DNA from 4 places in the Paenibacillus sp. FSL M7-0134 genome. Region 4 is predicted to be linked to each of the others. Evidence: predicted binding sites of a transcription regulator. Region 4 holds the regulator's gene; each other region holds the start of a gene.
What was found. The regulator Rex, encoded in region 4, represses fermentation and respiration genes when NADH is low (regulators of the CRP and FNR family bind a similar motif). The targets are predictions, from matches to a motif close to TTGTGAAATATTTCACAA.
Positions count from the first base shown of each region.

Region 1 (3,192 bases), 950 kb from region 4:
GATATCCGGTGAATGCTCCAACGATTACGACTCCTACGAAGGCTACGTATACGCAGGAAGAGTCGATTACCGTAACAGGAACTTCCCCGGCAGAAGGAGCCGATATTCAGCTCTTTAACGGTAAGGAGCTGGCTGGCACAACGAAAGTGAAGGATCGCCACTTCAGTTTGTCGGTTGATCTTCAACCAGGAGCTAATCCGCTAAGTGTTCAAGCAGCGGTATACGGCAAATTAACGGATCGTTCCGAAACGGTGGTTGTGACACTCGATCAGACTAAACCGGGTCTGATCCTGACTTCACCTGATGAAGGGGCCCGTACAAACGCGGGTGTAGTCAGTGTAGTCGGTACCGTGTATGACGAGTTCCTCACCGAATTGACGATTAATGGTGAGCCCGCTGAATTTGGAAGTGACGGCAGCTTTAACAAGCGGTTGCTTATCAACGAAGGTGAAAATCAAATTACGGTGACGGCCAAGGATCTTGCCGAAAACGAAACAAGTGTTACGCGCTCGGTGTATGTCGATACAGCTCTGCCGAAGCTTGAAAACATTAGCCCTGCTGAGGATGTGCGTATTACTCCAGGGCAGCCGGTACGAGTATCCTTTGACAGTGCATCCGGTTTGGAGGCGTCCTTCCATGTGGAGCTGCCTTTCAACCTGTCCACTTTGGGCCGCAACGATATTCCATTAAATGAAACTTCGTCAGGCCACTATGAAGGTACTTATTTCACTTCATCTTCTCTGAATCTGGAAGGCGGAGTCATCGTGATCCGGGTAAGGGATGCAGCGGGAAATGAAGTGGAGACGGAGGCACCGGGAAGATTGTATGTAGCCAATGGTGGAGGACAGAACCCTGATCCGAATCCATCCAATGAGAAGCCGGTAGCCATTATTCAGGCTAATGAATCAGCTAAGAAGAACAAAAATGTACAATTTAACGCCAAAGCTTCCCGTGATGTAGACGGTGAGATCGTTAGTTACAGCTGGAATTTTGGCGATGGCGATACGGCGGTCGGTTCCAAGGTGAAGCATAAATTCACCACAGCTGGAACGTATACCGTAGAGCTAACGGTGACGGATAATGACGGCGCAAGTGGTAAGACTGTGCATACGATCACGATCCGTTAGCAGCCAGTAGGAAAGGAAATGCTTCTTTTAGAATAACAATGAAGGCCCACAGCAAGCCACGGTTTATAGAGGCTGCTGTGGGCCATTTTTAAATTGTCGAACCGTTCAAGAAGCGGTACAATGAGTAGAACTCTATAAAGTGAATCGTTTCACAATAGAGGATTTTGCAAAAATCTAATAAGCGATTTTCAATAAACGATATATAGATCGAAATGGTCTAGTTCGTCTATATATTGCACTTTGGAGCGACTGGAATCGAATTTTGCAAAATCCTGAATAATATTTTTTAGCAGGAGAGGATCCTATTGATTCATTTGCAAAAAGAAAGCGGACGTATCCGTCTAGAGCTGGATGCCTATTTTATGGGGGAAGATATCATTGTACTCATTTCAGGCGGTGATCAGCCTCATTTGGGAACGATTACAGCAGGGGCCAGACTCGAGCCGATTCAAACTGTGCAATTGCAAAATCACAAGGAGTTTTATATTACCGAAGAAATTGCAGTTCGCTTGCGAAAAGAGTTTGCAGGCAATTTTGCCATTTGCTGCGGGGCACATTTAGATCATGCAACCAAGGACGAAATCCGGGTGCTGACAGATATGGCTATACAACTGGGGAAAGAGCTCATTGGAGAACTCAAGCAAGCACGCTAGTAGCATACCTTTTTAAGTGAACTCCCGAAAGAGCAGATTGCGATATGGGTACTTACTAAAGGGATACTTAAATAGCAATGCAAAGCCATCATCCTCAATTTGTACGGATTTCAGCGCAGAGGATGGAATCAAACTACGGATCATGACATGAACTGCACGCTGGTCTTGTCTGTTGATCGCTTTGGCAAAGGCAGAAGCAAAACATGGATTGCGTGCCAATTCGCGATACAGCGGAAAAACGGCTTTTGCAATGGCGCGATGAACTCTCGGCTCAAACGTAAACTGCACAGTCCCCGGTGGAATCGTCGTTCCATTCGTATAATAGAGCATCGGTGGCTGAGCTAAAAAGGAAATAAAGTAGCCGATGCCATTCGTGCCTAAGCCTTGTTTGGCGGCAAATGGTGCTACTGAGCAGAGAAGGGATTTCATCCGATCCAAATTGCCCTGAACGACAGCTCGTGACCATTGAACTGCAAACGCACGGCGAGTTGCAATAGCTTTGTAAAATGGCAGCATGGCAGTGGAAATTATCCTAAGTGTGTTTGCATTTAAACGTTTGTGAGGCGAGCCCTTTCTGCGGGATGTTGCACGATATAGCATAGCTCCGACCTCCTTGGCAGGATGCTCTCATGGAGCGCAATTGATCTGTAACAGGTACAATACTGTATGCCCGGTTACCTCAAAAAGTGCTAATATCGCTAGGTTTCTTCTTTTTAACGTTCTAATTTAAAAATTCGAAATAAGTACTGTCCTGATTTGTAAGATTGTGGTACCCTAGAACTTATATAATTGCTATTTTTCGTATTGGAGTTGAATTTAACAGATGAGTGATTTGTACAAGGAGCCTCGATCTTCCGATCCTTTTCAGGAGACGAACGATTATAACGCCCCATTTAACCCGCCCCCAGTAGTTCCACCTACAAATAGTAAAGCTGTTGCCTCGATGGTGCTCGGGATTTTATCTGTTGTCATTCCCTATATTGGGTTGATTATCGGAATTGTGGGTATTATTTTGTCCAGTCTTTCCCTGAAGGAAATTAACCGTCATGGCGAGCAAGGCAGAGGTATGGCCATTGCTGGACTGGTATGTAGTATTATCGGTACACTGATTTATACACTAATCATCATTTTTATAGTTATTGTTTTTATTGTAGCGGCCTCCAGTGGCGATCCGGATATTTTTTCAGACATTTAATGAATTGAAGAATGCTTGAGTCAGACAAACCATTCACGATTTGACGATTGGATGCTATGATAAAAGGAGTCCAATGAAGGAGAGTGAAGCCGTATGGCACGTACTCAAACACAAAAAGCGCTGAGCAAGGCAAAACGCGCTGGAATCTATTGCGCGGCACAAAGCCGCAAAACGAATGACCATTATGGCGAGATTTCACAGCACATACGAGTGAAGC
Region 1 covers NZ_JBBOXV010000001.1:2,110,852-2,114,043, forward strand. Annotated here, with positions in the region: gene NSQ58_RS09415 (S8 family serine peptidase) at 1-1,127, shown strand, start outside; gene lpdD (prenylated flavin chaperone LpdD) at 1,433-1,780, shown strand; gene NSQ58_RS09425 (hypothetical protein) at 1,793-2,380, opposite strand; gene NSQ58_RS09430 (DUF4190 domain-containing protein) at 2,604-2,975, shown strand; gene NSQ58_RS09435 (hypothetical protein) at 3,069-3,192, shown strand, end outside.
Region 1: the regulator Rex is predicted to act here: its motif matches at 1,265-1,282, upstream of lpdD (prenylated flavin chaperone LpdD).

Region 2 (3,192 bases), 1.7 Mb from region 4:
CGGCCATAGGATGATAAGAATTCATCATTAGGTTCAATAATTTGGTCCATCCATTGGCGTTTGGTTACTTCAAAAACAGGAGCCAAGCGGTTAGACATCGTTTCATCCGGTCCGAAGATTCTGAAATTACGATTTTCTTCATTTAAAAGAACCACATCTTTAACGTATTTCCCTAAAACCGACATATCTTGCGCAATCACTTTACCAGGTACGGAATTATCCAGCGCATAGTTACGGAAATCCGGTAATTTCAAGTCTTTAATGAGGTTACCCGCATTCGCAACAGGGTTCATTCCCATACGTTTATCGCCTGTAGGCAGAATTTCAGCAAGCTCAGAGTTTAAACGACCGTTTTCGTCGAACAATTCCTCTGGTCTATAGCTATTCAGCCATTCTAACAAAGCAGGTGCGTGTTGCATATTCTTTTGATCAACCGGAATTGGAACCTGATGGGCACGGAATGAATTTTCATTCGGCACGTTGTCCCATTCCTTCGGACCTGTCCAGCCTTTAGGTGAACGGAATACAATCATCGGCCACGCCGGACGAGTAAGGTCATTATTTTCACGTGCATTCTTTTGAATAGCTTCAATCTTCTCGATGGCCGTATCCAATACTTTCGCCATTTCTGGATGCATGTGATCCGGATTTTCACCTTCAACAAAGAACGGCTCCCAACCCAAACCTTTAAAGTAGGAGGTCAATTCTTCTTTCGATTGACGAGACATAATCGTTGGGTTACTAATCTTAAAGCCATTCAAGTGCAAGATTGGCAGCACTGCACCATCCGTGATGGGGTTGATAAATCTGTTAGAGAACCACGAAGCGGCTAATGGGCCCGTTTCAGCTTCGCCATCACCAATAACAACAGCCGAAATCAGATCAGGATTATCCAGAATGGCACCTACACCATGAGAAAGGGAGTAACCTAATTCTCCACCTTCATGGATAGATCCAGGTGTTTCAGGAGCAGCATGTGAAGCAATACCGCCAGGGAAAGAGAATTGTTTGAACAATTTCTTCATACCTGGGATATCTTGCGTAATTTGTGGATAGATTTCAGTGTAACTACCATCCAGATAAGAATTTGAAACCATAACCTGGCCGCCGTGACCAGGACCTTCAATGTAAAGCATGCTCAAATCATATTTATTAATAACACGATTTAGATGTGCATAAATAAAGTTTTGACCCGGAATTGTGCCCCAGTGTCCAATAGGCTTAACTTTCACATCTGAATCTTTTAAAGGCTCTCTCAACAAAGGATTATCTTTTAAATAAAGCTGACCTACCGAAATGTAGTTCGTTGCACGCCAATATGCATCAAGTTTTTCCAAATATGTTTTAGATGAATAATCTGCTAACACGGGTGATAATGACATTGTGTCCACTCCCTAAGTAGTTTTGTTTGTAATTTATTTCCGGAAATTTCATCTACATGTCCATCATAACGCTACGCCAATTTAATTCAACCTTTTTCACAAGTGATACGGTCCAATTTTGTGAAATTTTGAACATACTATGAAATATAAATTAAAAAGACAGTAAAAAAGCTCTTACATTAAAATATATAGAAGTATAAACCAATAAAATTTGTAATAAACGAGGTAATTGCAGGCTTCAATCCTTTTTTCAAAACCATAAAAAAAAGACCGGAGAATTCTCCAGTCTTATCATTAGTGAACCGATACAAAGGTATTAAATTTCAAATATTTGTAATGAAATCGCATATGAGAAAACTCAAATGGCGTACCGTTATCTAAAAAGAACACACCTTCCATAATACCTACAGGCTCATTTTCATTTAAATGTAGCAGCTTTTGATCAGTCTCTTGAGACGGTTCTGCAAAAATGGATAAAAAAGATTTGGTGACGGCCAAGTTCCGCGAGTCTTCCAAATAATTAAAAATGGACCCCTCGATAATTGTCTGATTTAAATTCTGGACAATTTTAATGGGGATATAGCCCGTTTCAATCATAAAAGGATCATCATCAAACAGACGTAAGCGAACAATTTTGTAAACAAAATCATGAGTCTCCAAGAACAAATCGCGCTGTAACTCTTCTGTTGGCGGAATGACCTCAAAACTCAATACTTTGATCTTAGGCTTTTTACCATGCATTTGAAAATTATCAGTGACCCCTAGATTAGAGCCTTCGTAGTTAAAGATAGATTCATTTCTTATGTATAATGGATTAATAAATGTCCCGGAACCTTGTTTTTTGAAAATAATTCCGACATTCTCCATTTTAGTCAGAGCACGTTTAATTGAACTACGACTAACCTGGTACGTCTCACTAAGACTACGTTCATCTGGCAATCTCATATCCGCAAACTTTCCCGCAAAAATTTTCATCTTGAGATCGTCAATAATTTGCTTATAGACAAATTGTGTCATAAAGTACTCCTCTTTCAGGTCTTCTATAACTCTATATAGTTTACCATAACTTGCCCATTTCATCTCATGTTTGTTTCTGTTTGCTGAGCGGGCTTTCAGCGGATAGGAAGCGCCGTCGCTTTTACTTTACATCTCTATGCATAATACCATGATTACACATATATAACACCACTGAACGTACCTGCAAAACAGCAGAAAATACAGAACCCCCACCTTAGCATCAGTAATAAGACCAAGCCTGTTTCGAACCTTGAGGGATGTTTGACTAGACCAGGCTAAAATCCTTGAATACATTGTTATTATTCATCTTGTTCAAACGTTTTCTAATAAGAATGGTGGGGGGAGATCATATTGGCTATCCGCTACAGCGTCATCATTCCAACCTATAATCGAGCCCAGCAATTGTTGCTCACACTCGCTTCATTTGAGACACAAACCTATCCAAAGCAACTATTCGAAGTCATTGTAGCTGATGACGGTTCTACAGACGGAACGAAAGAAATGGTCGAAGGCTTCAAAGCATCCTATCCTCTTATCTATGTGTCACATCAGGAACAACGCGGTCGATCTGCCGTTCGAAATTTGGGACTGCGCCGTGCAAAAGGGCTATACATCATCTTCTGCGACGCTGACTTTGTAGTATTACCGGAATTCATTAGGATCGTGAGCCGTTATCACCGTAAATATCCCAAGTCTGTGCTCTCAGGCATTCCTCACTCATGGGACGATGCTTTTACCCATTATTACCCTGACTTTTCTCCTGAAGAAAAAGAACAATGTCGCAACATACTTA
Region 2 covers NZ_JBBOXV010000001.1:1,380,474-1,383,665, reverse strand. Annotated here, with positions in the region: gene NSQ58_RS06105 (phosphoketolase family protein) at 1-1,382, opposite strand, end outside; gene NSQ58_RS06100 (GntR family transcriptional regulator) at 1,677-2,399, opposite strand; gene NSQ58_RS06095 (glycosyltransferase family 2 protein) at 2,751-3,192, shown strand, end outside.
Region 2: the regulator Rex is predicted to act here: its motif matches at 1,501-1,518, upstream of NSQ58_RS06105 (phosphoketolase family protein).

Region 3 (3,192 bases), 160 kb from region 4:
TCCATAGAAGCTATGAGATGGGGAATTTAAGTTATCTATGCTTACAGTTTTAAAAAGTGTGTTGCCAGAAGAAGGACTATTGTTAAAATGCTTCGCAACTGCTTCTGTATAAGTAGAGGAGTGGAAATAAATTAGGGAGTGTTATAAGCTATAATGGCTTATAACACTCCCTTTTACGTAAAAAACGATTTATTATATGCGGCAAATCTCACGAGGGCACAATTCACAATGACATACGCCTTGCAGCATTTCCAAATCCTTGACAACAATCATGCCATTATCATATTCAACTGCATTTTTCTTACGTAGATCACTAAGCATCCGGTTTACGCTTTCCCGAGTCGCACCGATCATATTTGATAAGTCAGTATGAGTAATTTTTTTATGAATCAGGATATGTTCGCCGTGAGGCTCACCATAGGTATTGCATAGACGGATGAGTGTTGAACATAAAGCGCCAGGCTTGCCGTACATCATCAAATCGCGGAACTTAGTCTGAGTAATGCGATGATGCGAACCCATCCATTTCATAAAGTCAATCGCAAAATCACAATGCTGGCAAATAAGTAGCTCCAGATCTGTATGATCGATTACGCCAATATCACTGTCTTCCAGAACCTCAGCAGAAAAGGAATGCTTAGTACCGAAAAATGGATCGGCTTGACCAACAAGATCGCCGCTTTGATACATATATAGAATAAGTTCCTTACCCTCATCCGTTGTTTTGGTTACTTTCACGCGTCCGCGCTTAATATAAAACAGCTTATCCGCTGTATCTCCTTCCCAGAACAGATGCGAGCTTTCTGGCATAACTCGATCTTTCATCATCACTTGCAACCGGTTGAAGCTGGCCTCCGAGAAGCAACAGGTGTTGCCGCGGGCTTCCATTACATTTGTAGGGTTTCTCATCGTCCATTTCCCCTTTGTATCCTATGTTTTTTATCTGCAACTTGATCAATTCAAATTCATTATATACCTGCGCAATGCGTTTTTGGGGCAAGAAGAGGGGGTAAAAGTGGCAGAATTCCAAACTTTGTGATTTAATTCACTTCATAAAATAAAATTTTAAATAGATTGTGAAAAAAATCACAATATATCTTGAAAAGCTGTGTTACGATCAGTGCGTGAACAAGAGATAGTACACGAGATAACAGGAGGATGAGGGAAATGGCTGTTAAAAACGAGGTTATCCAAAAAGAGCAAAGCGCAGAGCAGTATATTCAAACGCTGATTGACCGGGGGAACCGGGCACAGCAAGCTTTCATGAGTATGAATCAGGAACAGATTGACGAAATCGTACAAGCTATGGCACTCGCAGGGATGGATAAACACATGTACCTGGCGAAGTTGGCTGTTGAAGAAACAGGACGCGGTGTGTACGAGGACAAAATCACCAAAAACATGTTTGCAACAGAATATGTCTATCATAGTATCAAAAATGAAAAAACCGTCGGTGTCATTGAAGACAATGATTTTGACAGTTTTCAAAAGATAGCAGAGCCAGTCGGCATTATCATGGGGATCACTCCAGTGACAAACCCGACTTCGACTACGATGTTCAAAGCGTTGATTGCCATTAAAACACGTAACCCAATCATTTTCGGTTTCCATCCATCTGCTCAATCGTGTAGTGCGGAAGCAGCCCGCGTCTTGCTCGAAGCAGCCGTCAAACATGGTGCTCCAGCTGATTGTATTCAATGGATTGAAGCTCCATCGATGGATAAGACAAATTCACTCATGAATCACCCGGATGTGGCTCTGATTCTGGCAACTGGTGGATCAGGCATGGTTAAGGCGGCATATAGCTGCGGTAAACCTGCTCTGGGTGTAGGCCCAGGTAACGTGCCTTGCTTTATTGAAAAAACAGCAGACATCAAGCAGGCCGTGAACGATCTTATCCTCTCTAAATCTTTTGACAACGGTATGATTTGTGCTTCCGAGCAAGCGGTTATTATCGAAGAGCCAATCTTCGAACAAGTGAAAAAATTGATGATCGCTAACGGCTGCTATTTTGTAAATAAAGAAGAAGCAGCTAAGCTCACTCAAGGAGCTATGAATGTCGAGAAATGTGCAGTGAACCCAGCAATCGTCGGGCAGTCTGCTGTGAAAATTGCTGAAATGAGTGGTATCACAGTACCAGCAGGAACTAAAATTTTGGTCGCTGAGATTGAAGGGGTAGGAACAAAATTCCCATTGTCTGCGGAAAAATTGAGTCCTGTATTGGCTTGCTATAAAGTGAAAAATGCGGAACAAGGTATTCAACGCGCTGCTGAAGTCGTGGAATTCGGGGGCATGGGCCACTCGTCCGCTATTCATTCGAACGATGAGGACGTTATCGCTCGCTTCGCAAACCGTCTGCAAACAGGACGTATCATTGTAAATGCACCTTCCACACATGGTGCGATTGGCGACATTTACAACACCAACCTTCCTTCGTTGACACTCGGTTGCGGTTCGTACGGTCGTAACTCGACTTCGTCGAACGTATCGGCAGTCAATTTGATTAATGTGAAAAGGGTGGCGAAACGGACGGTGAATATGCAATGGTTCAAAGTACCTTCCAAAATCTATTTTGAAAAAAATTCGACACAGTATCTTGCTAAAATGCCTGATATCACACGTGTAGCCATTATCACGGACCCTATGATGGTAAAACTGGGATATGTGGATCGTGTTATTCATTATCTGCATCAACGCCAAACACCGGTAGCTATCGAAGTGTTCTCTGAAGTAGAGCCAGATCCATCGACAGTTACGGTAGAACGTGGTACAGAAATGATGAGACGTTTCCAACCGGATTGCATCATCGCACTGGGCGGCGGTTCGCCAATGGATGCGGCTAAAGGCATGTGGATGTTCTATGAATATCCAGATACTGATTTCAATAACTTAAAACAAAAATTCATGGATATCCGTAAACGGATTTACAAGTACCCACGTCTGGGCCAAAAAGCACAATTTGTAGCTATCCCTACAACCTCGGGTACAGGTTCCGAAGTTACATCGTTTGCAGTAATTACGGACAAAAACCTGGGTAACACGAAGTACCCGCTGGCTGACTATGAGTTGACTCCTGATGTGGCAATTATTGACCCAGTGTTTGTATATTCGCTGCCTAAAACAGCTGTAGCGGACACAGGTATGGACGTTCTGACACATGCTATCGAGGCTTACGTGTCCGTAATGGCTAAT
Region 3 covers NZ_JBBOXV010000001.1:2,896,997-2,900,188, forward strand. Annotated here, with positions in the region: gene NSQ58_RS12895 (DODA-type extradiol aromatic ring-opening family dioxygenase) at 1-53, shown strand, start outside; gene NSQ58_RS12900 (Crp/Fnr family transcriptional regulator) at 193-909, opposite strand; gene adhE (bifunctional acetaldehyde-CoA/alcohol dehydrogenase) at 1,168-3,192, shown strand, end outside.
Region 3: the regulator Rex is predicted to act here: its motif matches at 1,075-1,092, upstream of adhE (bifunctional acetaldehyde-CoA/alcohol dehydrogenase).

Region 4 (3,192 bases):
GATCAGCTCGGCTTGCAGGAGGCCGCAGATCAAGAGCGGCTGATGACTTCGCAGCTCCCGTCACCCTTTAATTACAGGGATCAGGTGTTGCTGGTCATTCCACGGGATTTCCCAAGCGTGAAGGGCAGTGTAGGAGATGCACACTTTGTAGATATGCTCGTTAGCTCTCTAGGAGCGACTGCTCAGGCGACGCGGGGGAGAATGCTCGTTCTGTTTACTTCCTATCGGATGCTCCGGCAAGTGTATGAGCCGCTCAAAGAGGCCTTAGCATCCAGCGAAATTACTGTGCTGGGACAAGGTGTGGACAGTGGGAGTCGCAGCAAGCTAACCCGCCGTTTTCAGGAAGCCAAAGCTTCTGTATTGCTGGGAACCAGCAGCTTCTGGGAAGGCGTCGATATTCCAGGAAAGGCTCTGACTTGTCTGGCCATTGTTCGCTTGCCGTTTCAACCGCCGAATCACCCGTTGCTGGAGGCAAAAAGCGAGCTGCTTCAGCAGCAGAAGAAGAATCCATTTATGAAGCTGTCTGTACCACAAGCGGTCATTCGCTTCAAACAGGGATTTGGTCGGTTAGTACGTACAGCGAGCGACCACGGGGTCGTTATCGTTTACGATACGCGTGTGATCGAATCCTATTACGGAAAGCACTTTTTGTACTCGTTACCGGGACCAAAAATGGAGCATATGCCATCGGAGCAAATGGTGCCCCGCATCGCCGAATGGCTCCAATCCGCCCCGGAGACAGAGGCATAACGGACGGACACTAAGTATGTTCGTTACAATTAGGGGGAGCAAGTATGAAATCAGATAAAATTTCAGAGGCTGTCGTACGGAGGTTACCCGTATATTTACGTTATCTGAATGCACTTCACAAACGGGAGGTGGCTACGGTCTCTTCTCAAGAGTTGGGACAGAGGCTAGATTTGAACCCGGCCCAAATCCGTAAAGATCTCGCCTATTTTGGAGATTTTGGTCGGAAGGGTATCGGTTATGATGTTTCTTATCTAATTGAGAAAATACGCCATATCCTGAAAATCGACCAGCAAATTAATGTCGTATTGGTCGGTGCGGGTAATCTGGGGCAAGCCCTTTCGAATTATAACGCTTATTTAAAAGACAATATGAAGATTGTCGCAGTATTTGATGCGTTTCCGGATAAGGTAGGGACCAAGATCAATACATTGGTCGTTCAACCGATGGATGAACTGGAAGCGACTGTGAAAGAAAAAAACATTCGAATCGGGATTATTACCGTACCTGATTTTGAAGCACAGCACGTGGCTGACAGGCTTATTGAGAGCGGAATTGGAGCGATCCTGAACTTTGCACCGACTACTCTCAAGGCACCGGCCAACATTCGGATTCATGCCACAGACTTTACAACTGATTTGCTTAGCCTCGCTTATTATTTGGAGGACGGAAAGGAAGAAACACAATATGACAGTGAATAAATGGATGATTAAAAACGGCTCTTTTGCCGTAAATGGATCAGAAGCTGGGGTAGTCCATGGTTTTATGATTGTGGAGGATAGCCGTATTACTTATATTGGCGAAACTTTGCCTGCGGGTGAGGAAGAGACGGAAGCGATCGATGGTAAGGGGCTATTGTTTTTACCTGGTCTGATTAATACTCATGGTCATGCGGCGATGTCTCTGCTGCGTGGGCATGGAGATGACTTGGCACTTCAAGTATGGCTTCAGGAGAAAATGTGGCCTATGGAAGCCAAGTTTACATCTACGGACGTGTACTGGGGTACGTCCTTGTCTGTGCTGGAAATGCTGAAAGGTGGAACAACGACCTTCCTGGATATGTACGATCATATGGATGAGGTGGCTCGTGTAGCTGAAGAGTCAGGTATTCGTGCAAGTCTGATGCGTGGAGCAATTGGACTTTGCTCGGAAGAAGAACAGCGAATCAAGCTGGCTGAGGCCGTGACTTTTGCGCGTAACTGGCATGGTAAAGCAGACGGGCGTATTACAACGATGATGTCTCCGCACGCGCCATACACATGTCCACCTGCGTTTATTGAAAAATTCGTACAAGCTGCGCATGATCTGGACTTGCCACTGCATACGCACATGTCTGAGACGATCGCCGAAGTGGAGCAAAACGTACGCGACTACGGTTTGCGTCCAGTTGCACATTTGGATAAGCTTGGCTTTTTCTCCCGTCCTTCGCTTATTGCCCATGGCGTTCATTTGAACGACGAAGAAATAGCTTTACTGGCTGAACGTGGTGTAGCGGTTTCGCATAATCCGGGTAGCAACTTGAAGCTGGCAAGTGGTGTGGCAAGAGTGCCTGAATTGCTGCGTGCAGGGGTTACTGTTTCTCTCGGAACGGATGGTCCTGCCAGCAATAATAACCTGGATATGTTCGAGGAAATGCGTCTGGCGGCACTTATTCACAAGGGTGTATCCGGTGACCCTACGGCAGTTCCTGCAAGTGAAGCGCTGCGTCTGGCAACAGAATACGGTGCAAAGTCGATTGGTTTAAAAGAAGTAGGAGCGTTGGCAGCGGGCAACAAGGCTGACTTTATCGCGTTGGATCTGAATCAGGCACATTTCTTGCCGCGTACAGATCTTATTTCCCATGCGGTATACTCTGCAAGCGCCAAGGACGTGGCTCATGTGTGGGTAGACGGTCGCCAGGTTGTGAAAAACGGCGAATGCCTGACTATGGACGAGGAACGTATCAAACATGAGGCACAAGCCGCCTTTGAAGGGCTGCTGTCGCGCTAATTTAGGTGTCACATCCCCTTAGAGAGGAAGCACAGGTTTGAAAAATAAGAAAAAATGGATAGCGGTCGCCATTTTGGCCGTGATACTGATCCTGGTCAGCATTTTCTGGTATTATTCCTATGTTACTCAAGACCAGGTGGCTGAGAAAAATGCCGCTATCATTAAGGCCAAGCAATCAGCTGGTCTGGTTAGCACGACTCAAACATGGAAGTCTGTGTGGGATCAGGTATATTGGGTGGTTCAAGGGAAAAATGCACAGAATGAAAATATAATGGTGTGGGTTCCTTTTCAAAAAGTGGAAGGACAACCTAACGTACCTGCCGCAGATAATAGCGGTGTTCACACCGAGTTGCTGAAGAACGGAGTCGATGAGCAAAAAATGACGGCAATAATTCAGCAGCAGCTTCCAGGTGCAAAAATTGTAAGGCTTCAGCCGAGTGTGTTCAATGGCGAATA
Region 4 covers NZ_JBBOXV010000001.1:3,057,405-3,060,596, forward strand. Annotated here, with positions in the region: gene dinG (ATP-dependent DNA helicase DinG) at 1-750, shown strand, start outside; gene NSQ58_RS13725 (redox-sensing transcriptional repressor Rex) at 795-1,448, shown strand; gene NSQ58_RS13730 (amidohydrolase) at 1,435-2,736, shown strand; gene NSQ58_RS13735 (cell wall elongation regulator TseB-like domain-containing protein) at 2,774-3,192, shown strand, end outside.